DNA from 3 places in the Bacteroides helcogenes P 36-108 genome. Region 1 is predicted to be linked to each of the others. Evidence: riboswitches for the same ligand, from Rfam matches in the RefSeq annotation. Region 1 holds a riboswitch; each other region holds the start of a gene.

Region 1 (10,935 bases):
GAAGAAGAACTGGAAAAAATCAGGAACAGAAAAAGAAACTATATTCCTTACCTGGTTGCCGTGGGGGCGGGATTTGCCTGCGGTGGCTTCTGCAAGCTGTTCGGCAGCGACTGGATGGCGTTTTTGTTTGCTTCCGTCGCGGCTTTTGCAGGCTTCCGCGTCCGTGCCCGTTGCATAGAATTCGGGATCAATCACTATATGAGTATCGCCATTGCGGCTTTGGTTTCGACATGCATAGCTTATTTGTTTTCTTTTACGGGGCTTTCGTCAACTCCGTATAGCCCTTTGCTGGCATGTGCGCTGTTTATTGTGCCGGGAGTGCCTTTGATTAATTTCGTGGATGACATGATGGATAATTATATTCAGGTAGGCATCATACGAGCCGTCAATACGGTACTGATGGTTTGCGCAATGGCCTTCGGTATCGTGATTGCCATGCGTCTGCTGGCGGTGGAAGATATGGTGATTTACAAGAAATTCAGCGAACTGAGCATGATTCCTCATGACCCTTATTATGTATATGCCATTGCGGCTGCCATTGCAGCGATGGGCTTTTCCATGATATTCAATATCCAGCGCCGCCTGCTGTGGGTGGTTGCGGTGGGCGGCATCATTGCGGTTTGCACGCGCAACTTTGTCAATTTTGAATTGGGATGCGGTCCTGTGATCGGTTCGTTCGTCGGCAGCATGATGGTGAGCCTGATTGCGGTGAAAGCCGTTCATTGGTTCCATGTCCCCAACCATGTGCTGACCATCCCGTCCGTCATTCCTATGATTCCCGGAGTGCTGATGTATCGCGCTCTGTTGGGGCTGATCAATATGCACGGAGTGGTGGGAGAGGTGACCAATGTGGTGTCCAACGGCATTACGGCTTCACTGATCATTCTCAGCATAGCTCTGGGAGTGGCAGTACCCAATATTTTTGCCCGCCGATACATTGCCAAAGACAGGCAGCGCTTCTTGCAGGAAGAGTTGAAGAAGCGCAGGGAAAGAGGCAAGTTTATAGAATGGTGATAAAAATGTGAGCACCGCTTATGGGCGGTGCTCACATTTTAGGATTGTAGTCGTACGCTATTGTCCGGTTGGCCTTTAATGATGCTTGTACGTCAATCAGCCGTTGGTTGCTGCTTCCCCGGAAGTATAGGCTTTCATCACGCAGGTTTTCGTTGAATTTTCCGTCCACCAGTACATCTATGTATTCCAGGAGCTTGGCCTGGCGTGGATTGCACAGGAGCTTTTCAAAAGTATATCCGGTATAGCACCAGATGTTTTTCCGGCTTCGCTGCTTGATGGCTTGTGCCAGTTCGGTGAAACCTTCCGGCTGAAACATCGGGTCACCCCCGCTGAATGTGACGTCGGCAAAATCGTCGGCAAGAACCTTTTCCAGAATTTCGTCCGTTTTCATCCATCTTCCCCGGTTGATGTCCCAGGATTCGGGATTGTGGCAGCCGGGGCATGCGTTGGGGCATCCGGCGGCATAAATGGCGGTCCGGAATCCCGGACCGTCCACTGTGGTATCTTCCAATATGTCGAGAATAGAAAGCATGGCTTTTAATTGTGGATCACCCTGTCATTCAGCTCAGCCAGCTTTGCGCTGTTCCAGCGGTCGGTTGTGCCCACCAGATAGCCGGTGATGCGCTGTAGCTTGTCAATGTGCCTGCTTCCGCATTTTGGACAAACTTCCAGGTTCGGAGTCGAGTTCTCGTAGCCGCATTCCAGGCATCGGTTGCGGTTGTGGTTTACGGAGCCGTAACCTATGTTGTATTGGTCCATCATATCTACTACACGCATGATGACTTCCGGATTGTGGGTGGCATCGCCGTCAATCTCCACATAGAAGATGTGGCCGCCGCGTGTGAGGTCGTGGTAAGGAGCTTCCACCTCCGCTTTGTGGCGGGCGCTGCACTTGTAATATACGGGCACATGGTTGGAGTTGGTGTAATATTCACGGTCTGTGATGCCCGGCAGCATCCCGAATTTTTTACGGTCAATACGGGTGAACTTGCCCGATAATCCTTCGGCGGGGGTGGCAAGTATGCTGTAATTGTGCTGGTACTGTTCGGAGAACTGGTTGGCGCGGTCGCGCATGTAAGTTACGATTTTCACTCCTAATTCCTGGGCTTCTTCCGATTCTCCGTGGTGTTTTCCGAGAAGTGCGACGAGGCATTCTGCCAGTCCGATGAAGCCGATGCCCAATGTGCCTTGATTGATGACGGAGGCTATCGTGTCATTGGGTTTCAGCTTTTCGCAGCCCAGCCACAAGGCCGACATCAGCAACGGGAACTGTTTGGCAAATGCCGTTTTCTGGAATTCCATACGTTCGTGCAACTGGCGTGCGGTGATTTCGAGCATGGCATCCAGCTTGGCAAAGAAGCGTGCCGTGCGTTGCGCCTTGTCGTCTATGCCCATGCACTCGATGCCCAGCCGGACGATATTGATGGTTGAGAAAGAAATGTTTCCGCGTCCGATGGAAGTTTGAGGCCCGAAGCGGTTCTCAAAGACACGTGTGCGGCATCCCATGGTCGCCACTTCGTGTTCGTAGCGTTTCGGGTCGTCGGCCTTCCATTCCTTGCTTTGGTTGAATGTAGCGTCGAGGTTTAGAAAGTTGGGGAAGAACCGGCGTGCGGTGACCTTGCATGCCAATTGGTAAAGGTCGTAGTTGCGATCTTCGGGCAGATAGCTGGCTCCCCGTTTCTTTTTCCATATCTGGATGGGGAAAATGGCCGTTTCACCATTGCCCACACCCTGATAGGTGCTTTTCAGCAATTCGCGGATGATGCAGCGTCCTTCTGCCGAAGTGTCCGTTCCGTAATTGATGGAGCTGAACACTACCTGGTTGCCTCCACGCGAGTGGATGGTGTTCATGTTGTGTATGAACGCTTCCATCGACTGATGCACTCTGGCTGCGGTTTTGTTGATGGCATGCTGCACGATGCGATCCTCGCCGGACAAGTCCTCCAGCGCTTGTGGCAGATAGTCCGTCAGTTCCTTGTGATACAGATGCGAGTAATCTTTCCCGTTCAGTTCTTCCAGGTTTTTGATTTCCTCGATATAGCTGTTGCGCACGTATGGGGCAAGGTAGAAGTCGAATGCGGGGATGGCTTGTCCGCCGTGCATTTCGTTTTGCGCCGTCTCCAGGGAGATGCATCCCAGGATGCTGGCGGTTTCTATGCGCTTGGCGGGGCGTGACTCACCGTGCCCGGCCGAAAAGCCGTTTTTCAGGATATGGTCCAATGGATGCTGCACGCACGTCAGGCTTTTGGTGGGATAGTAATCCTTGTCATGGATGTGCAGATAATTCTGGCTGACGGCTTCCAGCACTTCGTCGCTCAGCAGGTAATCGTCAACAAACGGCTTGGTCGTTTCGCTGGCAAACTTCATCATCATGCCGGCGGGAGTGTCGGCATTCATGTTGGCATTTTCTCTGGTGATGTCATTGGATTTGATGTTGATGATTTCCAGAAACATGTCACGGGTTTTTGCCTTGCGCGCAATGCTGCGCTGGTTGCGGTAGGCTATGTACTTTTGCGCCACGTCTTTGCGGCTGCTTTTCATCAGTTCCACTTCCACCATGTCCTGAATGGCCTCCACCGTCATTTGTGAATTTCCCTTGAAGGAAATGTGGTCTGTAATCTGATGAATCAACTGCAAGTCTTCACCTTTGTCCGTGTGCAGCATGGCTTTCCGGATGGCTGTGACTATTTTCTCTTCATTGAAGCCGACAATGCGGCCGTCACGTTTAATTACCGTTTGTATCATAATCGTTGTATCTAAATGTAGAACTGTTTTGTTTGACTTGGTTATGCCAACAAAGTTACGTATCTTCTTGATATGTTTTTCTTTTTGGAAAACTTTTGTGGGTTTAAAAAGTGTTAATGTATTGACGTACAGTATGTATATGTTGAAAAGTGGGAAACTTTGCTTGAAGATAGCTTTTCATAGTTGCTCATTATTGTATATTGGCGGAGTACAAAGAGCACCCTTGATTCTGAAATGCAAAATGAAGATAAATATTTGAGGCAGATTGCCTGTTTTCGAATTCTTTAGCTATATTTGCATCGAACCGGTTTGCATAAGGCTTTCTTCCTTAGCAATTAAAAGGGAATCGGGTGCAACTCCCGAACAGTCCCGCTGCTGTGAAGTTTTACGTCAAACATTCCGTTGGATACCTGTTGCCACTGATCAAATTCGGAAGCGAAAGAGGTTGGGAAGGCGTTCGGAATGGAAACTGAGTCAGAAGACCTGCCGTTCGATTGCGCTTCTTTGTCACTCGTGGGGTTAGGGCAAAGATTATTGATCTTAATATAATCAAAAGAAAGGATAGATATGGCAAAAGTATTTCCTCCGTTCAGATTGGATATTGCCGGAGCTTTTTGTGCGCCTCGCGCGCTGAAAGATGCCCGTGAGCAATATCGCAACGGGCGGATAAGCCTGCAAACCTTGCAGGCGGTTGAAGATGCAGAAGTACGCAACCTTGTGGAACGGCTGAAGTCGGGAGGCATGCAAGTTGTTTCCGATGGCGGTTTCCGGAGCCGTGACTTTCTGGAAAGCTGGGAAGGGATACATTCAAAGGATGGACGGCCCCTCACAGCAGGATCTGCCCTGGAGATTACCGCCCGGATCGGATTGCAACGGCATCCCGTATTTGAGGAGTTTGCTTTCCTCGTTTCCGTGGCGGGTGAGGACGTGACGGTCAAGCAGCATATACCCTCGCCGGCAGAAGTGATGACGCAGATACTTCAGCGTGTGGAACGGAGTTGCTTGGAGGCCGCCTATCCGGACATCCGCCTCCTGTCCGATGACATCACCGCCTGTTATAAGATACTGCTGGACAGACTTTATGATGCCGGTTGCCGCTATATCCAGTTTGACGGTGTGCATTCCGTGGTTATGGAAGAAACGATTCGTCTCAACAACCGCGTCTTGCGCGAGCGTCCCGGCGGAATGTATGTGGCTTTCCATGCTCCTACGGAGATGCTGGTGCAGTTGCATGGCGCCGACGCCTATTTCCTGAACTACGATTGCGGCTCTTGCGACCGCAACCGCTTGTTATGGTTCCTACATGAGAAGGAGGCGGTGTTCGGTTTTGTGCTTTCCCGTTATCCCCATGAAGACGAGTTGGACGAGCTTCAGGCCAAGACGGAGAATGTCTTGAATTATATTCCTCTGAAACGTTTCACTCTGTGCCTGCCCGATGCCAATGCGCTTCTTTCCCCCTCGGATGCCGATGAGGAAGAACAGTGGGAAACCGTGCGGCTGGGGATGATGATGGCGCGGCGTATATTTTGCTGACCGGAAGATATTCTGTTGTCAGTGAAATATGCCACACTTTGATATGCAGAATGCCACACTTCACAAAGAATGACATGCGTCATTGGCCTTGTTGAAGTGTGGCATTCGTTGTGATGCAGTGTGTGTGGATCGTTATTTGATCACTTCGGCTAATTTCTGTTGCAGCTCGTCACCGTGCAGACCGCGTGCAAGGATAATTCCGTCACCGTCAATCAGTACAGTGTGAGGAATGCTGCTTACGGCATACAACTTGGCGCCTTCGCAATTCCAGTATTTCAGGTCGGACATTTGCGGCCAAGTGATGTTCAGTTTCTTGATGGCTTCCTTCCAAGAGTCACCGCTTTGGTCTAAAGAAACACCGACTATTTCAAAATTCTTGTTCTTGTATTTTTTGTAAGCCTCTACCAGATTGGGCATTTCGCGGCGGCAGGGGCCGCACCAGCTTGCCCAGAAGTCTATAAGCACTACTTTGCCTTTGCCTACATAATCGGACATTTTCACCGTTTTTCCCTCCGGAGTCTGCATCTCGAAGTCTGTAAATTTCTGTCCCACAGCAGTGGCTTTCATTTTTTCTACGTTTTCTTTTATTTTGATGATTGTCTCGTCGTTGCTGTAAGCTGCCGGAATCTGCGGCATCAGAGGTTCGAGGTCAGCTATTTCCATGTAATAGAAATTCTGCTTCAGCAGTTGGATACCCACCGGGTTTGTGATATTTTTTTTGATTCCCTCTTTGGTGGTTTCTATCATTTTCTCCTGCAAGGTTTCCATTTCCTTGCCTTTGGCCTCACGCTGCTCGTCGGTTAGGGTGGAGTCGGACATGGAGTTGTATATGTCCATCATTTGGCGGTTCAGCCCGCCGATTTTGGTTCTGATTTCCTGATATGCGTCATTGTTGGGCGTGCCGGTGGCCGAGTCGTTTTCTCCGGGGCTCAGGTTGATACTGATTTTTCCGTTTTCGAGGAAGAAATCGATTGCCATGCCGTCCTTGCCGGCTGCTTTATAAGAGATATAGCGGTTGGCTGTGGTGTCTTGCGCACCTTTGAAGGTGAATTTGCCGTCTTTGATGATGGCTGAGTCTAATTTGACGAATTGGCGTCCTTCGACGGTTTCCAGATACACGGTGTCTCCATCGGCGGCTCCTTCTACGGTTCCGGTTACGGTGTAGCCCTTGTTTCCGCCGTTACAGGCCGCAAATATGGCGGCAGCGGCGAGTAGATAAACAACTTTTCTCATTGCTTGCTTCTTTTTAAGGTGAATAATTGTATGAGCAGCAAAGATAATAAATAAAAAATCCTCTCCGTATGAAGTGGAGAGGATTTTATAGTTTTAATCCCAATTTTAATGATAATGCTGTGCTTACTGTTGTTCGGCGGCAGCTTCTTCGGCCGGAGTTTCTGCGGCTTCGGTTGCAGGTGCTTCGGCAGGTGCTTCGGCAGCGGCTTTGGCGGCTTCTTCAGCGGCTTTCTTTTCAGCCAATACTTTGGCCTTTTCTTCGTTTATTTTCTTTTCGGCTTCCAGACGTGCTTTGGTTTCAGCTTTCTTGGCTTCTTCGTCTTTGGCTTTCAGGGCAGCCAGGCCGTTTTGCTTGTTGTTCTTCCATGCCTCAAACTTGGCTTCTGCTTCTGCTTCGCCGAATGCGCCTTTGGTTACGCCACCCAAAAGGTGCTTCTTCATGTAAACGCCTTCGCGGGAGAGGATGGTACGAACGGTGTCCGTCGGTTGTGCACCTTTCAATACCCAGTCAAGCGCGCGGTCGAACTTCAAATCTACTGTGGCAGGATTGGTGTTGGGGTTGAAAGTTCCAATCTTCTCAATAAATTTACCATCACGTGGTGCTCTTACGTCTGCAATAACGATGGAGTAGAAAGCGTAGTTCTTACGTCCATTTCTTTGCAATCTGATTTTTGTTGCCATTTTAAATTAAATGTTTTTAGTTAATGATTTGAATATTGCTACTAACTCGTAATAGCGGGCGCAAAGGTAGGAAATATTTTCGGATTATGATTTATGGATTGCGATTTATTTTCTTTTGTCATGCAATTCAGGAATCTTCGCGTTCACGAGTACCTCTTTGGATATCTCACCAGGATGGCCAGTATCGCGCACGCTCCCATGCAGAACGGGTAGTACAGATTGCCTATGATGCTGAGTGGGGAGATGCCGGCCAGTCCGGCGGCGATCAGCATTTGCGCTCCGTAGGGTATCAGCCCTTGCACGAGGCACGAAAAGGTGTCCAGTATGCTCGCCGTCTTTCTGCGGTCAAGGTGGAAACGCAGGGCGATGTCTTTGGCGATCGGTCCGGTGGTGATGATGGCTATTGTATTGTTGGCAGTGCAGAGGTTGGCGATGCTGACGAGGGCGGCTATGCTGAATTCCGCCCCCCGCTTGCCTTTGACGTGGCGGGTGAGGCGGGAGATGATGAAGTCTATGCCTCCGTTGTAGCGGATGGTTTCCAGCATGCCGCCCGCCAGCAGGGTGATGATGATGAGCTCTCCCATCCCCGTGATGCCTGTGCCCATGGCTCCGAACCAGTCGAAGAATGAGGTGCTTGCAGCTACACCCTCTGTGGGAGTCGCGCCTATGCCGGTAAGGCCGGTTGCCGTGCAGATTCCTATGATGCCGGTAGATACGATGCCCAGCAGTAGGACCAGCATTACGTTGACTCCTGCCACGGCTGTGCCCAGCACGATGAGGTAGGGGATCACTTTAATCCATTCTATCTCCTGCACCTGTGCAGGGGCCGATACGGATAAGCCCCGGAAGATGTAAAAGCACAGCACGATGAGCGCGGCCGGAATCACAATCATGAAGTTCGCTCTGAACTTGTCCCTCATTACGCAATTCTGCGTTTTGGTCGAGGCGATTGTCGTGTCCGAAATGAACGAGAGATTATCGCCGAAGAAAGAGCCGCCCACCACGATGGCTACCATATAGGGAAGGTCTGTTCCCGTCTTTTCGGCCAGCCCTACGGCTACGGGGGTCAGGGCAACGATAGTGCCCACGCTCGTGCCTATGGACAATGAGATGAAGCATGCGGCAATGAATATGCCTGCCAGCAGCAGGTTGTCCGGCAGGATGTGCAGGGTGAGGTTCACGGTGGCGTCGATGGCGCCCATTTGTTTGGCGCTTTGCGCGAATGCTCCGGCAAGGATGAAGATCCATACCATGAGCATGATATTCTTGTTGCTGGCGCCTACTGAGAACTGATAGACGCGCTGCTCCAGCTTCAACCCCCGTGTGATGGCGATGGCGTAGCAGGAGGACAGCAGGAATGCCACGGTGATGGGCATTTTATAAAAGTCGTTCGCCAGGAGGGAAGTTGCCAGATAGAGGCAGAGGAAAACCATCAGTGGGCTGAGTGTCCACCAGCCGCCTTCGGGCTTTTGGGTTGTATTTGTTGTCAGTGGCATTTTGTTATTATATTTAGTAATGTAATCCGTGCCTAAAAGAAACTGGTAAGCTTGTTTTGACACACACCGCATCACCCCTCCGCTTTTTGAGTTTCTTGCTCTTCGGTCAATGCGCTTGTGCCACCCGCTATATCATTTATTGTAATAAAACTCAATATTTTCCTTTGTCAGCAGGTCAATCGGCATGAAGTTCTCTCTTGTCACCTCTTTTTTCAGGATAAGATGCTCGCACAGGGTCTTTATGCCATCGAAGCCTTGCAGCGCAGGCTGCTGTGCGATGAGAAAGAATATGCTGCCTCTTTTCAGGCACTCTACGTTGCGTTGCAGCAAATCATAGCCCATGAGGTTGAAGTCCTTTTTTTGCTTCTTCAGCAAATATTCCCCGATGATATATGCTTTCGAGTTGAAAGTGATGCCGTTTTTCACGGCCGGATGCTTCGTGAAGAACTCGTCCAGCATCTGCGAATCCTCACTGTCGCGCTTGGCATGCAGGTCCAGATCCCAGATGCGGCATGCGGGATGGTGCTTCTGCATATATTCACGGAAGCCTATCTCGCGCCGTTCCTGCTGGTTCGATCCCACGATCCCTTCGTTTATCTTGCGGAAAATAACGATTTCAAGGGCATCTTCGCCGGCAATCAGCATCAGCATGCGGGCGGCAAAATATCCGCTTTGGTGCGAGTTCTGCCCGAAGAAGGAGAGGGCGGGCTCCTCCTTGATGTCCGAGTCTATATATATATAAGGTATGTCATGCTCTGTCAGTCCGTCCGTAAACAACTTGGTGTATTGCGGGACGGTGGGTGCAAACATTACCCCGTCAGGTTTCAGTGCCAGAATGCTTTGGGAAGCTTCGGCGAACGAACGGTAATCGTAGGGGTCATAATAGGAAATCCACACGGCAACATTGAAATCGGAGTAAGTCGTCACGGCCTCGTTTATGCCTGCCTCCACCTCTGTCCAGTATTCTCCTTTCTCATGTTGGGGCAGCAGGCAGGCAAATGTGTATTTCTTATTGGAGGCCAGCGCGCTGGCGTACATGTTGGGCTGATAGTCCAACTGCTTCAGAATCTCTTCCACCCGTTTCCTGCTGGATTCGGAAACACCGCTTCGCCCATGAATCACACGGTCCACAGTACCTACTGACACATCTGCCATCTTGGCGATGTCTTTTATTCTTATTCTTTCTGCCATCTGTTGATCTGCTATTTGAACAACCTTGTGCTCGCACACAATAATAATATTGGTATTTTCGATACAAATATATGATAATTTCTTGTATTTCAAAAATTGTTGTATCTTTGTGCCCGCACACGGAGGCTGCGAAGGATGCACTTTTTTACAGTTTATACTTCATGTTATCAGTTGTTTAATGTTGTTTTTTGCTTTAAATGACAAATTGAAAGGAAATAGACCAATCATATATTAAATAAAAAGATAAAAGATTATGGGAAAGAAAGTAGTTACATTGGGTGAAATCATGCTGAGGCTGTCCACTCCGGGAAACACCCGTTTTGTGCAGTCCGATTCTTTTAATGTGGTATATGGTGGCGGTGAAGCCAACGTCGCTGTCAGTTGTGCCAACTACGGGCATGATGCTTATTTTGTAACCAAATTGCCGAAGCACGAAATCGGACAGTCGGCAGTAAACGCACTGTGCAAGTATGGTGTAAAGACGGATTTCATAGCTCGTGGAGGTGACCGCGTGGGCATTTACTATCTTGAAACCGGCGCTTCCATGCGCCCGAGCAAGGTTATTTACGACCGTGCACATTCTGCCGTTGCAGAGGCCGACCCTTCGGATTTTGATTTTGACGCCATTATGGAAGGTGCGCACTGGTTTCACTGGTCGGGCATCACTCCCGCCATCTCCGACAAGGCTGCCGAACTGACCCGCCTGGCCTGTGAAGCTGCCAAGCGCCACGGTGTCACGGTATCTGTTGACCTTAATTTCCGCAAGAAACTCTGGACGAAAGAAAAGGCCCAGTCCATTATGAAACCGTTAATGCAGTTCGTGGACGTCTGCATCGGCAACGAAGAAGATGCGGAACTCTGCCTCGGCTTCAAGCCTGAGGCAGATGTGGAAGGCGGCAAGACGGATGCTGAAGGCTACAAGGGCATCTTCAAGGCTATGGCCAGGGAATTCGGTTTCAAATATGTCGTCTCCACCTTACGAGAATCGTTCTCCGCAACCCACAACGGCTGGAAGGCAATGATTTATAATGGAGAGGAATTT
Region 2 (10,935 bases), 230 kb from region 1:
GGTTAGCCGTACGCCTGCAGTTATGTTCAGTTGATTGATTGGCGACCATTCATCTTGGGCATAGAATGAGGTAGTGCAGTCAGATACATCTTCTTCGTCTAATCTGCGTGGAGCGTCCAGCCAGTTTATTTCTGTATCGGTTCCTACGCTTAGGCGGTTGAAGTGGGGCAGATTGAACACTCCCTTCAATTGGATGAGCAGTCGCTTCTGATTACTTTGCAGCCCTTCATCACCGGGATAATATGGAAAACTGATTTCCTTGCCGTTTTCATCATATACTTTGTCCCAAGTATCTTGGGTGTAGGCATAATAATAAGCATGGCTGTCATAATGGAGATCCATTGTGACATTGTTGCTGTTTTTCAGTTTCAGTTTTCCGCCTGTCGAGGTGGAAACATTACGATAGAGGAAATCATAGGTTTTGTATTCGGGATGTCCACAAGGGCGATAGATACGTTTGCGATAGAAGCTTCCGTCTGCATAAATATAAAGTTTCTTGGTGGCTTGATAGTCGAAATGTTGTGACACTTCCCAATCTGTATATCGGTTTACGGTTTTGTTATTTGAATTTGTCACTGGTTTTTCAAAACGATTTGGATTTTCATAGGTAGTGTTCTGCCATCCGTCAGAATGCTTCAGTTGGAAACCTGTGCCTGAAGTCCATTTTCCGGATTTGAATTGCAGAGTGTTGGATTGGCGCACTTCACCGTAAGAACCGCTGCGGGTAGTGTTTTCTATCAACAGACTCTCTTGGTGTTTTTTGATGATAATGTTCACCACACCGGCTATGGCATCACTCCCATAGAGGGCTGATGAAGCTCCTTTCACGATTTCAATACGTTCTATGCGGTTTGGATCTATCAGTCCCAGATTATTTTGTCCACCTATGTCACCATGTATTTTTTTGCCGTTTATGAGCAGTAGCACATATCCGTTTCCTAATCCACCAAGTTGCATATTAGAGCCCATTTCACTTTGGTTGAAGTCGAATGCCGGACATAATCCGGTCAAAATATCTTCCAGAGAAGCGCCACCGTAGTTATCCAGCATTTTGCGATTAATAACTTCTGTCTGTACAGGGACATCTTTTAAATAATGTTCTGTACCGGTTCCGGTTACTACTACTTCCTGTAGCATGAGCGACAATTCTTTTTCGCTCTTATTCTCAATGATGCTTTGTGCCATAATGGGCTGCACAGCACATAGCAGCATTGTCCCAAGCCAATACTTGTGTTTCATCGTTTACCGATTTTCTTTGATAAATAATACGGTACGTCGCTTCTTGTCCTGAAAGCTACGTGCTTTGGTTATGGAAGTTGGTAGGTATTCTGGCTTTCCTCTGTCCGCACAGCCTTCCCATAAGGTTTCAGTTACAGTGGCTTTGTAGTTACAGACATTTATCTGAGAGGATTACAGCTGCAGGTACAGCTCCGGTTTTACACCGGATTCCCTTGCATCGGTAGGCAGGTATGCTTTCCGATTGCCAATTCCAGAAACAAAGATAACGACTTTTATACATTTTTCAATATTTACTCGGACTTAATTTTGTTTTTCTATGTCTTTTCATAAAATTGTCCGTATCTGAGTGAAGGAAAAATAAACAGCTATTTTTTTGTATTGCATGTTGTTTCCATTATCTTTGCCCCCGAATTGGTTCCGAATGAATGATTCTGTCATTCGGATTAAAAGGGAATCGGGTGCAAATCCCGGACAGTCCCGCTGCTGTGAAACTCTGCTAAAATCTTGGAAAAAACCTTTGCCACTGATAGTTTATTGTGTAATATCGGGAAGGCTTCAAGATTAGGAGTCAGTCAGAAGACCTGCCATTCATTAAAGGCTGCCTTTACTCGTGGGATTAGGAAGACAGTACGAAAGAATAAGTTAACATTAAAATCTAAGAGAGATGCCTATGCAAAAGGTATGTCCGGGTTGTGGTGCAGCAAATTGAATGTATGCACGATGATATATTGTTCTGTCAGCAATGACAGAATATACCTTTATATACTTTAAAGAAAAAAGAAATGATAAAGAAAGTATTGATAGCCAACAGGGGCGAAATTGCATTGCGCGTAATGCGCTCGTGCCGTGAAATGGGATTACTTGCAGTAGCGATCTTTTCTGATGCCGACCGCACCTCACACCATGTAATGTATGCCGATGAAGCTTATCCGATAGGAGGGGCAGCGGCAAAAGACAGTTATTTAAATATTGAGAAGGTTATTTCCATTGCCAAACATTGTAATGCCGATGCCATTCATCCGGGATATGGCTTTTTGTCCGAGAATGCCGAATTTGCCAGGAGATGCAAGGAAGAAGGCGTCATTTTCATTGGTCCCGCTGCTGAGACAATGGAGGCTATGGGTGATAAAATAGCAGCCCGCCAGCGTATGATAGCTGCAGGAGTACCTGTGGTTCCCGGAACGGAACAACCATTGAAGAGTGCCGAGGAGGCAATACGCATCTGTAACGATATCGGTTATCCGGTAATGTTGAAGGCCTCTATGGGAGGCGGTGGCAAAGGAATGCGTCTTATTCACCATGAGGATGAAGTGGTAGAGGCTTATAATACTGCCCGTTCGGAGTCTATGTCATCTTTCGGTGACGATACGGTTTATTTGGAAAAGTTTGTGGAAGAGCCCCATCATATTGAATTTCAGATTTTAGGTGATAATCATGGGAATGTGATCCATCTTTTCGATCGTGAATGTTCAGTGCAACGTCGTAACCAGAAGATTGTGGAAGAAAGCCCGTCACCTTTCCTCACTCCCGAACTTCGTAAGGAGATGGGAGAGAAAGCTGTTGCTGCCGCCAAGGCAGTAAATTATTTGGGTGCTGGCACGATTGAGTTCCTTGTGGATAAAAATAGGAATTTTTATTTTCTTGAAATGAACACCCGTTTGCAGGTGGAGCATCCCATTACGGAAGAAGTAGTCGGTGTAGATCTGGTGAAAGAACAGATTCGTATAGCCAATGATGAGCCTTTGCATCTCAGGCAGGGAGAATTATTTCAGCGCGGTCATGCCATAGAATGCCGTATTTGTGCAGAGGATACGGAAAACAACTTTATGCCTTCACCCGGCATTATTAGGCAACTGACGGAACCGAACGGCATCGGTGTGCGTATTGACAGCTATGTATATGAGGGCTATGAGATTCCTATCTACTATGACCCGATGATTGGTAAATTGATTGTATGGGCTACTACTCGCCAGTATGCTATTGAGCGTATGCGCCGTGTGTTGTATGAGTATAAGATAACAGGTCTGAAAACAAATTTGGGTTATCTGAAACGTATCATGTATGTACCCGATTTTGTGAAAGGTGAATATAACACTTTGTTCATAGAGAAAAATGCACGTATGCTGGTTCGTACCAATACGGCTAATGAGGAGCTGGAGAATGTTTCTATGATTGCGGCATACATGGATTATCTGGTAAATCTGGAAGAAAATGCCTCTGGACAACTTCCTGACGGACGTCCCATCAGTCGTTGGAGGGAGTTTGGATTGCAGAAGGGAGTACTGAGAATTTAATTAATGGAATATTTAGATTTTAAGAATGGAAATACATATTGGAGATCGGGTAGCTGATGTCACTTTGGTCAGTAAAGAGGGAAATAAAGTGCAGCTTACCATTGACGGAAAGCCGTACGACGTAGATATTGTAATGGCGGAAAATGGAAGTTGTTCCATTTTGCATGACGGGAATTCTTTTAATGCGGGACTGGTACGTGGAGAAGGAGGAAAGAACTATGATGTGAGTATGTTCAATCGCTCATATCATGTGGATATCATAGATACACAGGCCAAATATCTGCACACGAGAAAAGGGGTGGAGGAGAAACAAGGTGATAAAATAACAGCTCCTATGCCGGGTAAAGTCATCAGTATTCCCGTAAATGTGGGTGATCGGCTGACGGCAGGAGATATTGCCGTTGTGCTGGAAGCTATGAAAATGCAGAGTAACTATAAAGTGAATGCGGATTGCACAGTGAAGAACATATTGGTAAGCGAAGGCGATCCTGTGAATGCTAATCAAGTATTGGTAGAATTGGAACTTTTTAAAGAGGAATAACTATGAATAGAGAAGAAACATATAAACAGTTTGAAGAACTGGATAAATGTGCCTTACTGGGTGGAGGTGTGGACAAGATAGAGAAACAGCATGCTTCCGGTCATCTGACAGCTCGCGAGCGCATTGATTTATTGCTTGATAAAGGTACTTTCAATGAACTGGATAAGTTTGTGAACCATCGTTGCGGTAATTTCGGCATGGAGAAAAAACAGATTCCCGGTGACGGCATGGTAAGTGGTTACGGCAAGGTGGATGGACGTTTGGTGTTTGTGTACGCCTACGATTTTACAGCACATGGCGGTTCGTTGAGTGAAACCAATGCAGCTAAGATTGTAAAAGTTCAGCAGTTGGCTTTGAAGAATGGCGCTCCAGTTATTGCCCTTAATGATTCAGGCGGAGCGCGCATTCAGGAAGGGGTGAATAGCCTGGCGGGTTATGCGTCTATTTTTTACCAGAACACCATTGCTTCGGGAGTCATTCCGCAGATTTCTGCTATTTTGGGGCCATGTGCAGGAGGCGCATGTTACTCCCCGGCACTGACAGATTTCATTTTCATGGTGAAGGAACAAAGCCATATGTTCATTACCGGGCCTGATGTTGTAAAAACGGTAACTCATGAGGAGGTGGATAAAGAAGAATTGGGAGGCGCTTATACACATAGTAGTAAGAGTGGGGTAACTCACTTCATGTGCAATACGGAGGAAGAGACGATGATGAGTATCCGTGAATTACTGAGTTTCCTTCCTTCTAATAATATGGAAGACGCTCCTTTCAAGCCCTCTACGGATGATATACACCGTCAGGCAGAAGTCCTCCAGACTGTTATTCCGGAAGATCCCAACATACCTTATGATATTAAGGACATCATTGAACCCGTTTTAGACGATCAGTATTTTTTTGAAGTGATGCCTCACTTCGCTAAAAATGTAGTGATAGGATTCGGGCGTTTAAATGGCCGTTCGGTGGGGATTGTCGCTAATCAGCCTGCTTACCTGGCAGGAGTGCTCGACATTGATGCCTCAGACAAGGCGGCTCGTTTTATCCGTTTCTGTGATTGTTTCAATATCCCTTTAATAACTTTTGAGGACGTTCCTGGATTCTTGCCTGGTACGGTGCAAGAACATAATGGTATTATCCGTCATGGAGCGAAGATTGTATATGCCTATGCCGAAGCTACCGTACCCAAAATAACTTTGATTACCCGCAAGGCATACGGCGGTGCATACATCGTGATGTCCAGTAAACCTACCGGCGCCGACGTGAATCTGGCGTATCCGCAGGCAGAAATAGCCGTAATGGGGGCTGAGGGTGCTGTGAATATTCTTTATAGAAAAGCATCATCCGAAGAGAAAGAAGAGATTATCAAGGAGTATGAAAAGAAATTCTCCAATCCTTATCGAGCTGCCGAGCGTGGGCTTATTGATGAAGTGATTATGCCGCGAGACACCCGCTATAAGCTGGTTCAGGCATTGGAGATGGCTCATAACAAGAATCAGAGCAATCCACCGAAAAAGCACGGCAACATGCCTTTATAAATAGTTATTTTAATGTGTGAAATGCGTATCCCCGGAGAAGTGATTTCTGTGGGGATACTTTTTACTCGAATATTTGTCGAATCATAATATATACGTTTGAAACTATGGAACTATTGAGAAACCTTTTTGAAGGTTACCCTAATCTTTGGGGTGGAGGAGTGGCTCATTCTGTCCTTATCCTGTCACTTGTTATTGCCTTCGGTATTATGCTTGGCAAGTTGAAGGTTGCCGGCATATCATTGGGTGTTACGTGGATTCTTTTTGTCGGCATTGTGTTCGGACATTTCAATTTGAATCTGGACGAACATCTCCTTCATTTTCTGAAGGAATTCGGCTTGATTTTGTTCGTATATTCCATCGGTTTGCAGGTGGGGCCCGGTTTCTTTTCTGCTTTCAAAAAAGGCGGGCTTACATTGAATGTATTGGCCATGCTGGTAATTTTTATCAGTGTGCTGATTACTATAATACTGCACCTTGTTACAGGAATTCCCATTACTACTATGGTCGGCATCCTGTCGGGGGCTGTAACCAATACTCCCGGTCTGGGTGCTGCCCAGCAGGCAAACAGTGATTTTAATGGGGTAGATGCACCGGAGATTGCTTTAGGATATGCGGTTGCCTATCCTTTGGGTGTTATAGGATGCATCTTGGCTCTGTTGGCGTTGAAATATCTTCTTCATATCAATACAAAGCAGGAAGAAAATGAAGCTGAGCGCGGGTTGGGGCATTTACAGGAACTTACCGTCCGTCCCATTTCGGTAGAGATACGCAATGAGGCCATAGATGGAAAGATGATCAAGGATGTAAAGCCTTTACTGAACCGTGCTTTTGTTATTTCCCGCATACGCCATAAAGAGAGCATGGAATCCGAATTGGTAAATGCCGATACGGTGCTGCATGTGGAGGATCAGATTTTATTTATTGCCAATCCGATAGATGTGGAAGCTATCATTGCGTTTTTTGGTAAGAAAATCGCAGTGGAATGGGAACAAGTGGATAAGAATCTGATATCCCGCCGTATTCTCATCACCAAGCCAGAACTGAATGGAAAGTCACTTTTACAGTTGAGAATACGCAATAATTTCGGCGCCAGCATCACTCGTGTAAATCGTTCGGGGGTCGATTTGGTGGCTACTCCTCATTTACAGTTGCAGATGGGGGATCGTGTGACGATTGTGGGTAGTGAGCTTGCCGTAAGCCATGCAGAAAAGGTGTTGGGTAATTCACTGAAACGTCTGAATCATCCTAATCTAATTCCTATTTTCCTGGGCATTGCCTTAGGATGTATTCTGGGGAGTCTTCCTTTTGCCTTCCCCGGTATTCCTCAACCAGTGAAGCTTGGACTGGCTGGCGGACCATTGATTGTTTCTATTCTTATCAGCCGTTTCGGACCTCAATATAAACTGATAACTTATACTACTATGAGCGCTAATCTGATGATACGTGAAATCGGTATTTCCCTTTTCCTGGCGTGTGTGGGATTGGGGGCAGGTAATGGTTTTGTAGATACCATTATCTATGAAGGCGGCTATATCTGGATTGCCTATGGAGCCGTTATTACGGTAGTTCCTATATTGTTGGGAGGACTTATCGGACGATATGCTTGGAAATTGAATTACTATACTCTTATCGGTGTACTTTCCGGTACAAATACCAACCCTCCGGCTTTGGCCTATTCTTCAGAGTTGACATCTTGTGATGCTCCGGCCGTAGGCTATGCCACTGTATATCCATTAGCGATGTTTCTGAGGGTACTTACGGCACAGTTATTAATTCTGGCACTTGCTTAGTGCCAGAATTTCTCTGCTTGGCTCAACGTTTCAGGTTTGCCGATGTCAAACCATCGGAAATCCTGAAGCGGATAGCCTTGTATTCGCGCTGTCCGGCAGACCGACAGGTAAAAGGAGATAATGGAGAACTTTCCTTTCCACGGATTATTATCCATATTACGGAAAAGGGAAGGAGAAATAACGTGAATGCCTCCGAATGCCAGTTCTTTATATTTTCCTTCGCGATAACTGAATTTTTCCGGTTTTACTTCTCCGGTAGATTTATTGATCCAGCCATGCAGGTTGTAAGAGTCATCGAACAAGAGATAACGGGAGGTTTTTCGTTCGCTGACAAGTAGTGTCGCTTCCGCATTGTTTTCCAAATGCTGTTGATAGAAAGCGGATAGATCCATATCTGTCAGAATATCCGAATTGTGGACGAGAAACGGTTCATCCCCGTCCAAAAAAGGTCTGGCCTTCCTGATGCCTCCTCCGGTATCGAGCAGCATGTCACGTTCGTCACTGATGCTGATATTCATGCCGAAATTGTCATTGGCATGCAGAAAGTCAATAATCTGTTCTCCAAAATGGTGTATATTGATGACTATATCACCGAATCCGGCCTCTTTCAACCGTAGTAACACTCGTTCCAGCATCGGCTTACCTGCTACGGGAACAAGTGCTTTGGGCATATTGTCTGTCAGCGGACGCAGACGTGTGCCCAGTCCGGCGGCAAATATCATTGCTTTCATTTTGCCTTAAAAGTTTGTTCGAAATTCTGTTCTCTATGTATCAGGTTGACCTGTACGCCGAACTTCTTGTTCAGATGTTCGGCAAGATGTTGTGCCGAATAGACGGAACGGTGCTGTCCGCCCGTACAGCCGAGGCAGACGGAAAGATTAGTGAACCCACGTTCCATATACCGCTTCACGGAAGCATCCACAAGTGCATAGACATGCTCCAGAAAGACAGCAATCTCACCGTCTTCTTCCAGAAAACGGATGACGGGTTCATCCAGTCCGGTGAAAGGTTTGTAACGCTCGTACTTACCGGGATTATTCACGGCACGGCAATCAAATACAAAGCCGCCTCCATTGCCGGACGAATCTTCGGGAATACCTTTCTTATAGGCAAAGCTCGTCACCTTTACTACCAGCCGGCGTTTTTGCAGGTCATCCGTAAACTGTTTCAATTCGGTGAGCTCCCGCAATACTCGGCAGAGATACGGATATTCGGGATAAGGCTCTTGCAGCAATTGACGTAGGTTCTCAATGGCGAAAGGTACACTTTGAATGAAGTGGGGTTTCTTCTCGAAATAGCCGCGAAAACCATAGGCCCCCAGTACCTGCATGGTGCGGAACAAAACGAAGTGACGGAGCTGTGCATGGAAGTAAGCCTCGTCTACGGGCTGATATTTGCACAGGGCATCTATATATTCCTGCAAGAGTTCCTTTCGCAGGCTGTCGGGATAGTTGGCTTTGGCCTGCCATAAGAACGACGCCACGTCATAATAGACCGGCCCCTTACGGCCGCCCTGAAAATCAATGAGCCAAGGCTCACCATCCTTAATCATGACATTGCGGCTTTGGAAATCACGATACATGAAAGTTGCCGAACTGCTGCGGAGTAATACATCAGCCATCTTCTGGAAATCGTCTTCCAGACGGTCTTCCTGAAAATCCATGCCTGTGGCCTTCAGAAAACAGTACTTGAAGTAGTTCAAATCCCAAAGAATACTGCGGCTGTTGAATTCAGCCTGTGGATAACAATAGGAGAAATCCATTCCGTCAGCCCCTGCAAACTGTACGGCAGGCAGCAGGCGGATTGTTTTACGCAGAAGCTGCTTTTCGTCTTCACCGAATACGCTGGTCTTACGTCCTTTTTCTATGGCGTCGAACAAAAGCGTATCTCCTAAATCTTCCTGTAAGTAATACACGCCGTCTTCCGAACGGATGAATACCTGTGGAACGGACAGACCTTTTTCGCGGAAGTGCTCGGCCATATAGAGAAATGCGCGGTTTTCTTCGACAGATTCACCGCTGACACCAATTAGTGTGGGGCTGCCGGAAAGACGAAAATAGCGTCTGTTGGAGCCGGAAGAAGGAAGTTCGTCAATCTGTTCCGGTTCGTGTCCGGTATGTGAGATGTAGAGTTTTTTAAGTTCTTCGGTTATCATAGCAAATGTTTTATTTTGGCGGCTAAGGTAAGGCTTTTGTCGGAGATATGCTTACCTTTGCCCGAAATAATCTGCAAGAAGATGGAAAGGAATAACCCTCAATTTTTGATAGCGGCTCCTGCTTCGGGTAGCGGAAAGACAACGGTCAGCCGTGGGCTGATGGCATTGTTTGTGAAAAAAGGTTTGAAAGTGCAACCCTTCAAGTGTGGCCCCGATTATATAGACACCAAATATCATACGGCTGTCTGTGGTCGTCCCTCTGTAAATCTGGATACTTTTATGGCATCCAAGAGACATGTCTGTGAACTGTATGCACGCTATTCGGTGGATGCAGACATTTCCATCGTCGAGGGAATGATGGGGATGTATGACGGGTACGATCGTGATAGGGGATCTTCGGCGGAAGTGGCGCAACTCTTGGGTATTCCGGTTGTGCTGGTGGTTGATGCCAAGTCTGCGGCTTATTCCATGGCTCCCTTATTGTCCGGGTTTATCAATTTCCGTCCGGATATACGTATTGCGGGAGTAATCTTCAATCGTGTCGGTTCACCTCGTCATTATGAAATGTTACGGGAGGTATGTGAGGATTTAAATGTCAACTGCTTGGGATATTTACCTAAACAAAAAGATTTGGAGCAAAAATCTCGTCATTTGGGGCTTGATTTCAGCCGTTCGAAAGAGACGGATGCATTGGATCTGCTCGCCGATTTGCTGGAAACACATGTGGACTGGCAGTTGCTGTTGGAGAAAACCACCCTTTCTTTGCCCGAAGTACGGCAGGCGGTGACAGGACAAACCGGCGGGTTGCGCATCTTGGTGGCTCGTAATGAAGAATCATTCTCTTTTCTATATGAAGAACATCTGGATATTCTTCGCCGTCTGGGTACAGTTTCCTTCTTTAATCCCGAACACAACCGTCCCATTTCCCAAAAGACCGATTTGCTCTATCTGCCGGGAGGATATCCGGAAGAACATGCCGAAAAGTTGGCCACAGCCTGGCGTGCTCAGGATTCGATTCGTCGGTATATAGAAGCCGGCGGTAAAGTATTGGCCGAATGTGGCGGAATGATTTACTTGTCGCGAGGTATTACCACAGATGCCTGCCATTATGGTAAATGCTGTTGTAAAACAGCCGGATTGTCGGGCGTTTTTCCTTTTTACATATCCAATAACAATCGTTCCCGAAAACTGACGTTGGGCTATCGTCAGTTCAACTATAAAGGTCAGCATCTTCGGGGACACGAATTTCATTATACCACATTTCTGGATACTGACAAAGAATCTATTCCTTCTTCCATTGTGCAAGTTTATAACGCTAAGGGAGAATCAGTGACTACACCTGTATTCCGATACAAAAATGTGATTGCCAGCTATACCCATT
Region 3 (10,935 bases), 220 kb from region 1:
AATTCGCCGAAAAGTTTAACAACATGGATGTATATTTCTCTTTCACATCCGAAATCTGTATGACACGTTGTGCGGCCAAAGGCTGGAATTATTATGCTCCTTCTTTCTACTTGGAAGCTATCGGTCTTGCCGGCTACAAAACAGTTTGCGTACAGTCACTTCACGTTATACCGGGTGAGGAATATCTACGTGTACAGAGTGTTGTAAAAGACTTTCACAACAGTGGAGATCACCCAGAATTCGGTGATGTGAAAGTTTATCTTGCCGGTCCACTGCTGGAATCAGAAGCTGATGTAAAAGCCGTGGCACGCCTTTTAAATGATGTATATGAAAACAAGGTAACTGAAGGCAAAATAGTTACTTTCATGGGGCATGGTAATCCCGAAGGCTGGAATTATGGCAATGGAAATTCACGCTACACCATGTTGGAAGAAGAATTACAGAAACTGAATCCGAACTATTATGTTGCCACGGTTGATATGAAAGATAATTATGTCGATGACATGATTAACCGTATGAAAACAGCAGGCAAAACTTCCGGTAACGTTATCTGTCACCCTTTGATGTCTATTGCTGGCGACCATGCAAACAACGACATGAAAGGTGGTGTAAGTGAAGCTGAACCAGAAGAAGGGAGCTGGCGTTACGAGTTGAATAAGGCCGGATATACATGTCCAATCGGCAACTGCAACATTAAAGGGCTGGGAGATTATAAAGAGATAGTAAATGTATGGATAAGCCATATGCAAAATGCCTTACAAAATGCCCCGATGTATGATCCGAGCGCAAAAGAATAATCAGTATAATTTCTCTTTATAATGCAAAAACGGCACATTTTCCGACACGTTTTCGGATAATGCGCCGTTTTCTTTAGAATCGGCATTTGTCATCCGTCATCTGAAATGAGAAATAATATCATTCATCTTTCCGGATTCAATAATGAACTAAAAGCTATAAGCAATTGTAGCTATAAAGTTACGGGGTTTTGCAAGCTTGGTTGTACTGCTGAAGTAATGATTGTTAAAAATATTATTGATATTGCAAGACAGTGTGATACTATTTTTTATGGGGTAATAAATACCTGCATCTACAATGTAACGTGACGGATCATAAACATTATTTTCAATGTTATTATATATACGGTCGGTAAATGTACCACTCAAATGGAAAGAGAGACCTTTTAGGATACCACAGGGAATAGCATAATCAGCATACGTATAGAAAGTAGTGCGCGGAACACCGGTCGCACGGATGTTAATCTTTCCTTCTTCATCTAAAGTAATCCAATCTGCATCTTTAGGAACCCAATCCATATTACTTGCAATTTGGCGATAATCAGACCACCCAAAACCACCGACAATCTGGAGGTTGGTTACAGGATGCAGAGTAATATCAAAATCAAATCCTTTGGAAGTAGCACGCCCCACTTGTGCCTGCACTGTTTTCTTTATAACCTCATCGCCTTCCTGCACGGTTTGTTCACCAATCTTGGTGACTACATTGAATTTACGAATATAATAAACACTGGCATTTACATCTAATAATTTACTTTCATATCGTACCCCTAATTCAAACTGATTGCCACGTTGCGGTTTAAAAACTTCTCCTCCATTATCATCCGGGATAAATTCATGACCATTACGGTCATAATATATTATGTTTTTACCATACATGGTATTATATGGTTTGAAGAAAGAAGCCGCTGAAACATAAAGCGAAACTTCCGGAACGGGTAGATATACCAATCCGGCGCGATAGGTAAAAGCAGAGGTGGAAACTTTTTGCCAGTCTGTACGATTAGCGTCATCATAATGCTGACGTCCGTCACTGATGGTTGCCGTTGCCTTTTTGTATCTATAGATATCAAAACGACCGCTAAGCATGCCTTTCCAATGTTCGTTAATATCAAAAACATCTGTCAGATAAACAGCATTTGTAGTATAGTGGTTGATGGAAGCGGCTGAAACTTTGCTATCCCACCAATCGCGTACATAATGAGGATTGACTACGGATACCATTTCATTCAATCCAGGCCCCCACACATCTCCTGCACCATAACCATTATATTGGGTAAAATTGAAATAGGAATAAGCCCATCCTAATGTATAGTTATGTTTGATGTTGCCGGCTTCGAACTTACCGGTAAAATCAAGCATATTGCTGGTAGTGCGGTGATCAGGATTAAAACAAAGAGGATCCCCACTACGTACTGAATCCACTTCTATGTACTTTGTTTTTCCGGTTTTACTGTCTTTATAATACCAATCATATATAGGTTTGTCACTGGTACGATAACTGACTCGTTCTACACAAGAGTAATCAAGGTTACTATGACTATAAGAAAAACGGTCACGTAGAGTCAGCCAGCCTGCCAATTCGTAAGTATAAGTGGCCATTACATCTACATTGCGGCGACGCATACTATTGTTTGCAATGTCATTGAACACATCTTCGTAATTACAAAGCGGATTACGTTCGCCGTTTTTGGCAAATAGTTTGTCTCCGTTAACGCTATAAACATCTCCGGGCATTGTGGGAGCACCGCCTATATCAGTGGTATAATAGTCGTCATTAAAATTTATGCTTGCATCCAAATACCCTTTCTTTCCGACTTGGGAACCAATGGCAAACATTCCGGAGAAACGGTCGGCATTTACCATACGATAACCGTCCCCGTTTGCATAGTAAATATTGGCGCGATAATTTATCGGTCCCAACAACTTACCACCGAAACCTACATTAGCCTCTTTTTGCTCCCAACTGCCGTAGCTTATGCCAGCATTGCCTGTAAAACGTCCTGTTGGTTTCTTACGAATGATATTGATGATTCCTCCCATCACAGAATGTCCTGCCAGTATAGATGCAGGCCCTTTGATAACCTCAATGGATTCAACAGAAGAAAGGTCACCAAAAGGTATTGTATTAGTCAAAGAACGCTCATCACGTATTCCGTCATAAGCAATCACAGCATCAGAAGTACCACGAATACTATACCGTTGAAAAGCCCCCAACTGATTTGAACTCATAATTACGCCCGGCAAAAAGCGTACGGCATCCTCCATATTAGTTATATGCTTACGCTGCAAGGTAGCATGATCTATCTTGGTCACTGTCATAGGAAGATACTTCAACGGGACAGGCATATTCAACATACCCACCGGTTGGTCCTGCAAAGGTTTCCTCTGCTTAGCTGTAATCTCCACCTCACTAATGTTGAAAATACTGTCTGTAATACTTTTTCCCTGTCCGAATACCAATAGCGGACAAGCAACAGCCATTGATAAAAAAACTTTTTTGTTCATCTTTAAATCTTAAAATTAAAACTATATCATAGAATCCGAATCAAAAAACACGCAAAGGAATAATCTCAATATCAGATGAATATTAAAGATAATTTCCCTAATAACGAATTTAATAAGAACTTTAGTATAAATTCTTTTGTTGACTCAACAGATCATCAGTCATTTCCTATCCCCGGGAATTTGACATCTAACAGCTTACTTTTGGCAGGTTTCCTGACTTCACCTGAGAAATAAAACCTTCCCATCTTGCGATAGTGGTATGCGAATAGAATATTCCTCTCATAAGGTGTTTACAGTAGCGGGTACTGTTCCGGATTCTCACCGGATTCCCTTTTAAAACAATTAGCTTGAAATGCTATTATCTCACCAAAAACGCCGCAAAGGTATTATTATTTTTATAAAAGAAGAAAAAATAAGAAAATATTTTAAAACCAAGTAAACAAAAGATATGCGTTTAATTTTTCTCTCTAAAAAAGTAGGTATATTTGCACCCATTCAGGTGATATGACATTCTTTCTGTCTGTCATATAAAAGGGAATTCAGTGAAAAGCTGAAACAGTGCCCGCTACTGTATGGTCCTATTTGCTTATCTATCTAAAAAAGATGGAATAAAGCAAACGAAAAGTATTCTCATCTATAACCACTGTCCTGAAATTGCAGAATGTTTTCTCTGAAGTCAGAAGGGCGGGAAGGTTGGACTTTTCGGAAAGGCTGAGTCAGGAAACCTGCCTGAGACATTGCATAACAGAAAAAGACTTCCCGGGTCAGGCAGTCAAGTATTAACCATATTTTATTAATCAATGAAGAAAAATATCTTATTGACAGCCATACTCTGCTGTCTGATGGTATCTCTCCATGCCCAGGTAACTTTAAGCGGAAAAGTAACGGGCAAAGAATACGGCGAACCTTTAACAGGCGTCAACATCCGTGTAGATAATAGTCTTACAGGTGGAACAACCAATGGAAAAGGAGAATTCTGTATCAGTAACCTTCCTGAAGGGAAACATAACCTGAGTTTTACGTATGTGGGGTATGCTCCCTTGCATTTCACTTTTCAAGGCAGCAACAAAGATATTCACATAGTCATGGAAGAAAGCTACAACAACATTGGGCAAGTAGTAGTAACCGGTACAGGTACACATAAACGCATGACAGACAGTCCCGTTCCGGTTTCAGTAATTACAGCCAAGGAAATAAGCAGTGCCAATGTATCAACCTTAGAAGAGGCATTGGTAAAACTTACTCCCAACATATCTTCCTATACCAATGGTATGGGCACTACAATGAGCCTAAACGGAATCAATGAAGATTATGTTTTGATTCTTGAAAATGGTAAGCGACTGGCAGGAGAAGACAGATACACCCGTATTAATGTAGCAAACATCAAGCGTGTCGAAATACTGAACGGAGCTGCATCCGCCCTTTACGGTAGTGACGCCATAGGAGGTGTCATAAATATCATCACGGATGATGCCAAAAACACTTTGAATATATCCAACTATACACATTATTCCAGTGAAGGACGTTGGACAGAAGCTTTCAATGCGGACGTCAATGCAGGTAAGTTATCTTCTTACACCTCCTATCAACGCCTCCAGGCAGGTAGCTGGCAGAACAACAACATTGATGAGAACGGAAACCTTACAGGGAAACCCACTTCCGTAGGTTTCTACTCCAATACCGTGAACCAGCGTTTCGTGTTTAATGCTACGGATAAATTATCGTTCTATGTACGCGGTACTTATTATGATAACAAAACCCGCCGTCCGCAAGATGCCACTTACTTCACTTATGATAAAAAGAAAAAAGAATATGTGGAGAAAGGTGCATATACTTATAATCTAAAACATGAAACGTACACCTATGGGGCAGGAATGAAGTATATGATTAACCGTTCCGCATATATTGATGCAGAATTCTATTCCGACAATTTTTCGTCCGACTATGTTTATTTCAAAAAATCAGGCAGCTTCCAACCGGGAGATGAAGTGACGCGCAAAAAAGTACATTACTATAACGGAAACGTAAAAGGTATCTTCAGAATAGGCAGTCACAACAGATTGTCTGTAGGAATGGAGTACGTCAATGAGCAATTAAAAAGCGAATCGGATAACATTCCATTCAAGAATATGTACACGATGGCTCTCTATGCACAAGATGAAATCAAGCTGATGAAAAATCTACAGGCGGTGTTAGGACTGCGCTATATCTATAATGAGAACTTTAAGAATCATGCTACACCCAATGTAGCCCTGATGTACAAACTTGGAGATCTGAATCTACGTGCCGCTTATGCTGCCGGTTTCCGCACTCCTACCCTCTCACAGCTTTATGCAACGGATGAGTCGAAGACATCCAGCCGATATACAGTGGGCAATCCTAATCTGAAACCGGAAAAGAATAATTACTATTCACTGAATGCGGAATACAACTACCAATGGATTTCAGTCTCAGTAACCGGTTTTATGAATGACATCCGTGACATGATAAACTACCGTACCCTCTCCGACAAGGAGATTGCAGCCATGGGATTGGATGAAAAGCATGCTGCGTTTGACGAGATACGCCAACGTGACAATGTGGATAAAGCAAAAACCAAAGGCCTCAGTTTCAATGCAACCATAAACCTTGGAGCCGGCTTCAGAGTCAGCGGAGGCTATACCTACATGGACACCAAAGCCAAACAGCTACAGACAGACGGTACATATAAAGAATCGCCTATCGACAAAAGCATCAGGCACATGGGAAACATCAACGGCCAATGGGAACATAGTTGGAGCTTCTACCGCCTGAATGTAAACCTGCACGGACGCCTTCAAGGAGAACGGTATTCGCAAACCTACGGATATGCCCCCAAGTATCAGCAATGGGATTTGAATACCCGCCACACATTCAATTTGAGATCTTTTATTCTGGAACCCGGCGTGGGTATAGAGAATATCTTCGACAAGATAGACGACCGCCCCTGGAACAATAACTTCTCCACACTGAATCCGGGACGTTCGGTATATGTAAGTCTGGCCGTGCGATTCAATAAATAATCAATTATATATGAGAATTATATCACTCTTTATCCTGTTGACCATCTCCCTCCTCTGCCATGCGCATGAGGGAGGCAACTACGAACACAGCGATATGCTGGCAAGTATGAAACCCGGCGACAAAGCCGCCCTTCTCATGGTACACTTCGGTACTACACACGATGACACCCGTGCCCTTACCATCGACGCAATCAATGCAAAGGTGCAGGCGGCTTTTCCTGAATTGAAATTCCAGGAAGCCTACACATCCCGTATCATTATCCGCCGCCTCAAAGAACGAGGCATCGAAAAGGCAACCCCACTGGATGCACTCCTGAAACTTCGTGGAGAAGGCTATACACACGTTATCGTACAAAGCACCAACATCATTGACGGTGTAGAAATGGAATCGCTGCGCAAGGACGTAGAGAGCGTACTGCCCTTCTTCAAAGAAATTCGTGTAGGCACTCCCCTGCTCTATTCCACAGAAGATGCCGAGAAGGTTGTTGACATATTGGGAAAACGCCTCAATACATCCATGCAGGGAAAGAAAGCAGCCAAGGAAAATATTGTCCTCGTAGGTCACGGAACTTATACACCCAGTACCGCCATCTACAGCCAGATGGACTACATGCTGAAGGCAAACGGACTGACCAATTTCCATGTAGGCACTATCGAAGGTTATCCTACTTTCAAAACCATGCTCGCACAGCTAAAGGCCGCCAAAGCCAAACGGGTAACCCTCGTTCCCTTCATGTTCGTAGCCGGCGACCACGCTAAAAACGACATAGCCGGAGAATGGAAAGAAGCACTTGAGAAAGAAGGATATACCGTCAGTGCACATCTCGAAGGCTTGGGACAAGCTCCCGAAATACAAGAAATCTTCATCAACCACATTCGTTTCGGGCTGAAACACCGCATGCCGGACATCATGACCAAGAAAGCAGCCTATGCCGCCGGCAAAGATGCAGAATAAAAGAAGCAACAATGAATATCATTACCAAATCCATGTACTCCATCCATAGGATACTGGGCACTTTGCTCTGCATCCTATTTCTCATGTGGTTCCTCTCCGCATTCGTGATGATGTACCACCACTTTCCCCGTGTCAACGCAAATGAAAAGCTACAGAAGCAGGAAACACTCTCCACACCGGATGATTCGCTGCCGGACATTGCTTCCGTCATGGCCCGCCTTCCCCACAAGGAAAAAGTCAGGAATCTGACCCTCGGCCGCAACTTAGGACAAACGGTTTTCCATATCCGTACAAACAAAGGGGAATACGATCTTCCTCTGAATCCATCCGACTCAATGCCACAGGTGGACAATGAACGTATCCGCCGGACAGCCGCCCTGTGGTGTTCCGCCCCCATAGCCCGCATAGATACGATACACTCCTTAGACCAATGGATTCCATTCGGCAAGTTGAAAAAAGAAATGCCCATCTACAAGATACATTTCGCCGATGATGCCCAAACCCAACTCTACCTAAGCTCGCAAAAGGGCGAAGCCATACAATTCTCCAACCGGAACGAACGTTTTTGGGCATGGATGGGCGCCATTCCCCACTGGGTATATTTCACCCGGCTGAGACAAGACGCTGCACTATGGAACAAAACAGTCATCTGGCTGTCCGGCCTGGGATGTATCATGGTCATTGCAGGCATCTGGATAACCATAGATATATGGTGCAAGACACGCCGCAGCCGTCACCACCGCTTTTCGCCCTATCGCAAGAAATGGTATCACTGGCACTACATGACCGGAATAATCTTCGGGATCTTTGTACTGACCTTTACCTTCAGCGGCATGATGTCCTTGGCAGATATTCCCGAATGGATTCATAAGCCGGCCTTGAAGAACAACCCCGTACGCACACTACACGCCCATGCCCCCCAACCGGACCAATACACACTGGACTATCGCAGCGTCATAGCAGCCCATCCCCAAGCCCTACAGATAGAATGGAGCAACTTCCGTGAACATCCCTACTATACCGTAAAAGACGGGAAGACAGAATTCTACATAGACGCGGCCGACAGCCTGCCCCGCCCTTTACAGCTCTCCGAAGACGAAATCCGCAGAGGCATCGAAAGCATATACGCCTCCGACAGTGCGACAGCCCATCACCCCGTGCCGATTCGGATGTCACTGCTCAGCCACTTTGAAACATACTATCGTGACATGAGCAGCATGTATCGCGGGCGTCCCCAACTCCCCGTCTGGAAAGTAACGGTAGAAGATGCTGACCGGAGCGTCTATTACATCCATCCGGAAACGGGCAATATCCGCCATGTCGATACCTCCTCCCGATGGAAGTACTGGTCATACACCGCCTTGCACCGTATGCGCCTGCCCGGACTGAACTCCAACACCACCCTGCGCAAAACCGTCCTTTGGGCATTGCTGCTCGGCGGAACCGTTGTTTCCGTCACCGGCCTTGCGTTGAGCATCAGTTATCTGCGGAGGATATGCCGCAGGAAACGAAGATAAGAAACGCATAGCAGAAGATGAATGATTGCTGCTTGGCGGAACCGTTGTATCTGTCAGTAAACTTACGTTAAATCTGTCAGTAACCTTGCGTTAAGCATCAATTATCTGCGGAGGATATGCCGCAGGAAACGAAGATAAGAAACGTATAGCAGAAGATGAATGATTGCTGCTTGGCGGAACCGTTGTTTCTGTCAGTAAACTTGCGTTGTTTCCGTCACAGGCCTTGCGTTAAGCATCAGTTATCTGCGGAGGATATGCCGCAGGAAACGAAGATAAGAAAGGTATAGCAGAAGATGAATGATTGCTGCTTGGCGGAACCGTTGTTTCTGTCACAGGCCTTGCGTTAAGCATCAATTATCTGCGGAGGATATGCCGCAGGAAATGAAGATAAGAAAGGTATAGCAGAAGATGAATGATTGCTGCTTGGCGGAACCGTTGTTTCTGTCAGTAAACTTACGTTAAATCTGTTAGCAATTTTACGTTGTTTCCGTCACCTACCTTACGTTAAACCCGTCACAGGCCTTACGTTAAGCATCAATTATATGCGGAGGATATGCCGCAGGAAACGAAGATAAGAAAGGCATAGCAGAAGATGAATGATTGCTGCTCGGCGGAACCGTTGTTTCTGTCAGTAAACTTACGTTAAATCTGTCAGTAACCTTACGTTAAGCATCAATTATCTGCGGAGGATATGCCGCAGGAAACGAAGATAAGAAAGGTATAGCAGAAGATGAAAGTCCACCGCTTGCTCCGCCCCACCTGCGGAGCTTGCGATGGACTTTCTCGTTGATCATTCCCCTACGTAAGCGCTGTGGCACGAAGGGGAGATTTCCGAAAGGATTATCCCAAGGGATTGTCGTTCTCGTTGCCGGAACCACCGGTGGAGCCTCCGCCGGAAGTGATGCCCTTGGCCAACTTGTAGTCGGCAAGGGAAGCATAGCTGACGCCTGCTTCGAGCACACCGCCGTTCTGGAACTGGAGCTTCTTGACAACACCCTCGCGAAGCGTCTTCGAGGGGGTGAAGAGGATGCGTGGCTCTTTAATCATCTGCCCCGCATTGAAGGTGGTGATGTCCTCCACGCCTTCGCTTTTGAAGGTGATGCGCAGAGTGCCCAGGTCGCCCACTTTTACGATGTGTCCTTGCAGGAGCTGCTGCATGGCGTAGTTACCCAAGAGTTCCAGCGAGGCCTCCATTTCGATGGGGGCCGTAGTGGTGTTCTCGGTGGCGGCACGGGTCATGGCCTTGACGTCCTGCGCATCGTTGCCGATAGCGGTGGCGTACCATTTCTTCTTGGCCGTCTTGTCTTGGGGATTGATTTTCTGAACTAACTTATACTTGTACATAGCATTTTAAGTTTTAGTAGATTTGTTCAATGATATTACTTCATAATTCTGTCAAGTGTCGGTGTCTTTCGGCAACCGGCAGGAGGCATTCGTCAGAGTCCGCATAAGGCGGAAAAGGGCATCGGCAAGTCGGCGGTTTTGAGACACGTATATCATCGGTGGTGAGATACGTATCTCATGGGGTATGACATACGGTATGTCATGGGTGGAGAGATACGTATCTCATGAGTGGTGACATACGTATCTCATTACCGCCTCCCCGCCTACCCCCTCCACAGATACTTCTGGGCAAGGATGGCAGGCGGTTCTTGCACGCAAAAGGCTCCGGTGCAGACAGATGGGTTCTGCCTTGTACCGGAGCCTTTCATCTACTGTCCGTTGCGGTTTCGTCCATCCTACGGGTGGGTAGCGGACGGCTTTGCAACGTCAGGACAAATGTAATACTTTATTTCCGTCCGACAAAGGATATAGGGATGTTTCTGCAGGGAAAAGACGGAGATTATGAGTTGTTGAGTTCTCCACTCAGATACAATCCAAAGGATTACGTTTCATAATCAGCGGATAGCGTTCGGGGTGCTTGAGGCTCTCTATCTCCAAATCAACGCCCAAAGTTTCCCATTCAATAGCCGAACGTCCCGACATGCGCACATTCAGCACGTCGGAGATGCGAGCGTCTCTGAGCCAAGGCATACGATTGTACGAAATGAAAAAGTCATTTCCCTGCACCGAAAGCATGATGCCTTGGGCGTTAATCATCAATACGCTTACCGATGTGT

The links. Region 1 has a riboswitch for cobalamin ahead of BACHE_RS10095 (uroporphyrinogen decarboxylase/cobalamine-independent methonine synthase family protein). Riboswitches for the same ligand answer to the same signal wherever they lie in the genome.
Region 2: linked by a shared signal. The riboswitch ahead of accC (acetyl-CoA carboxylase biotin carboxylase subunit) and the one ahead of BACHE_RS10095 (uroporphyrinogen decarboxylase/cobalamine-independent methonine synthase family protein) in region 1 are both predicted to bind cobalamin.
Region 3: linked by a shared signal. The riboswitch ahead of BACHE_RS11010 (TonB-dependent receptor) and the one ahead of BACHE_RS10095 (uroporphyrinogen decarboxylase/cobalamine-independent methonine synthase family protein) in region 1 are both predicted to bind cobalamin.

What each region holds. Positions count from the first base shown of each region.
Region 1 is NC_014933.1:2,485,202-2,496,136, forward strand. It holds gene BACHE_RS10080 (threonine/serine exporter family protein) at 1-1,014, shown strand, start outside; gene nrdG (anaerobic ribonucleoside-triphosphate reductase activating protein) at 1,046-1,546, opposite strand; gene BACHE_RS10090 (anaerobic ribonucleoside triphosphate reductase) at 1,552-3,759, opposite strand; cobalamin riboswitch at 4,048-4,264, shown strand; gene BACHE_RS10095 (uroporphyrinogen decarboxylase/cobalamine-independent methonine synthase family protein) at 4,327-5,292, shown strand; gene BACHE_RS10100 (TlpA disulfide reductase family protein) at 5,425-6,525, opposite strand; gene BACHE_RS10105 (30S ribosomal protein S16) at 6,649-7,206, opposite strand; gene BACHE_RS10110 (Na+/H+ antiporter NhaC family protein) at 7,350-8,702, opposite strand; gene BACHE_RS10115 (LacI family DNA-binding transcriptional regulator) at 8,835-9,893, opposite strand; gene BACHE_RS10120 (sugar kinase) at 10,147-10,935, shown strand, end outside.
Region 2 is NC_014933.1:2,718,664-2,729,598, forward strand. It holds gene BACHE_RS11020 (TonB-dependent receptor plug domain-containing protein) at 1-1,239, opposite strand, end outside; cobalamin riboswitch at 1,302-1,503, opposite strand; cobalamin riboswitch at 1,635-1,842, shown strand; gene accC (acetyl-CoA carboxylase biotin carboxylase subunit) at 2,022-3,533, shown strand; gene BACHE_RS11030 (acyl-CoA carboxylase biotin carboxyl carrier protein subunit) at 3,559-4,074, shown strand; gene BACHE_RS11035 (acyl-CoA carboxylase subunit beta) at 4,077-5,609, shown strand; gene BACHE_RS11040 (putative transporter) at 5,714-7,399, shown strand; gene BACHE_RS11045 (nucleotidyltransferase family protein) at 7,396-8,130, opposite strand; gene BACHE_RS11050 (RapZ C-terminal domain-containing protein) at 8,127-9,554, opposite strand; gene BACHE_RS11055 (cobyrinic acid a,c-diamide synthase CobB) at 9,636-10,935, shown strand, end outside.
Region 3 is NC_014933.1:2,706,598-2,717,532, reverse strand. It holds gene BACHE_RS11015 (sirohydrochlorin cobaltochelatase) at 1-797, shown strand, start outside; gene BACHE_RS11010 (TonB-dependent receptor) at 945-3,302, opposite strand; cobalamin riboswitch at 3,487-3,688, opposite strand; cobalamin riboswitch at 3,783-4,049, shown strand; gene BACHE_RS11005 (TonB-dependent receptor) at 4,103-6,343, shown strand; gene BACHE_RS11000 (sirohydrochlorin cobaltochelatase) at 6,354-7,298, shown strand; gene BACHE_RS10995 (PepSY-associated TM helix domain-containing protein) at 7,310-8,815, shown strand; gene BACHE_RS10990 (HU family DNA-binding protein) at 9,656-10,159, opposite strand; gene BACHE_RS17355 (hypothetical protein) at 10,391-10,600, shown strand; gene BACHE_RS10985 (DUF2442 domain-containing protein) at 10,682-10,915, opposite strand; gene BACHE_RS10980 (DUF4160 domain-containing protein) at 10,908-10,935, opposite strand, start outside.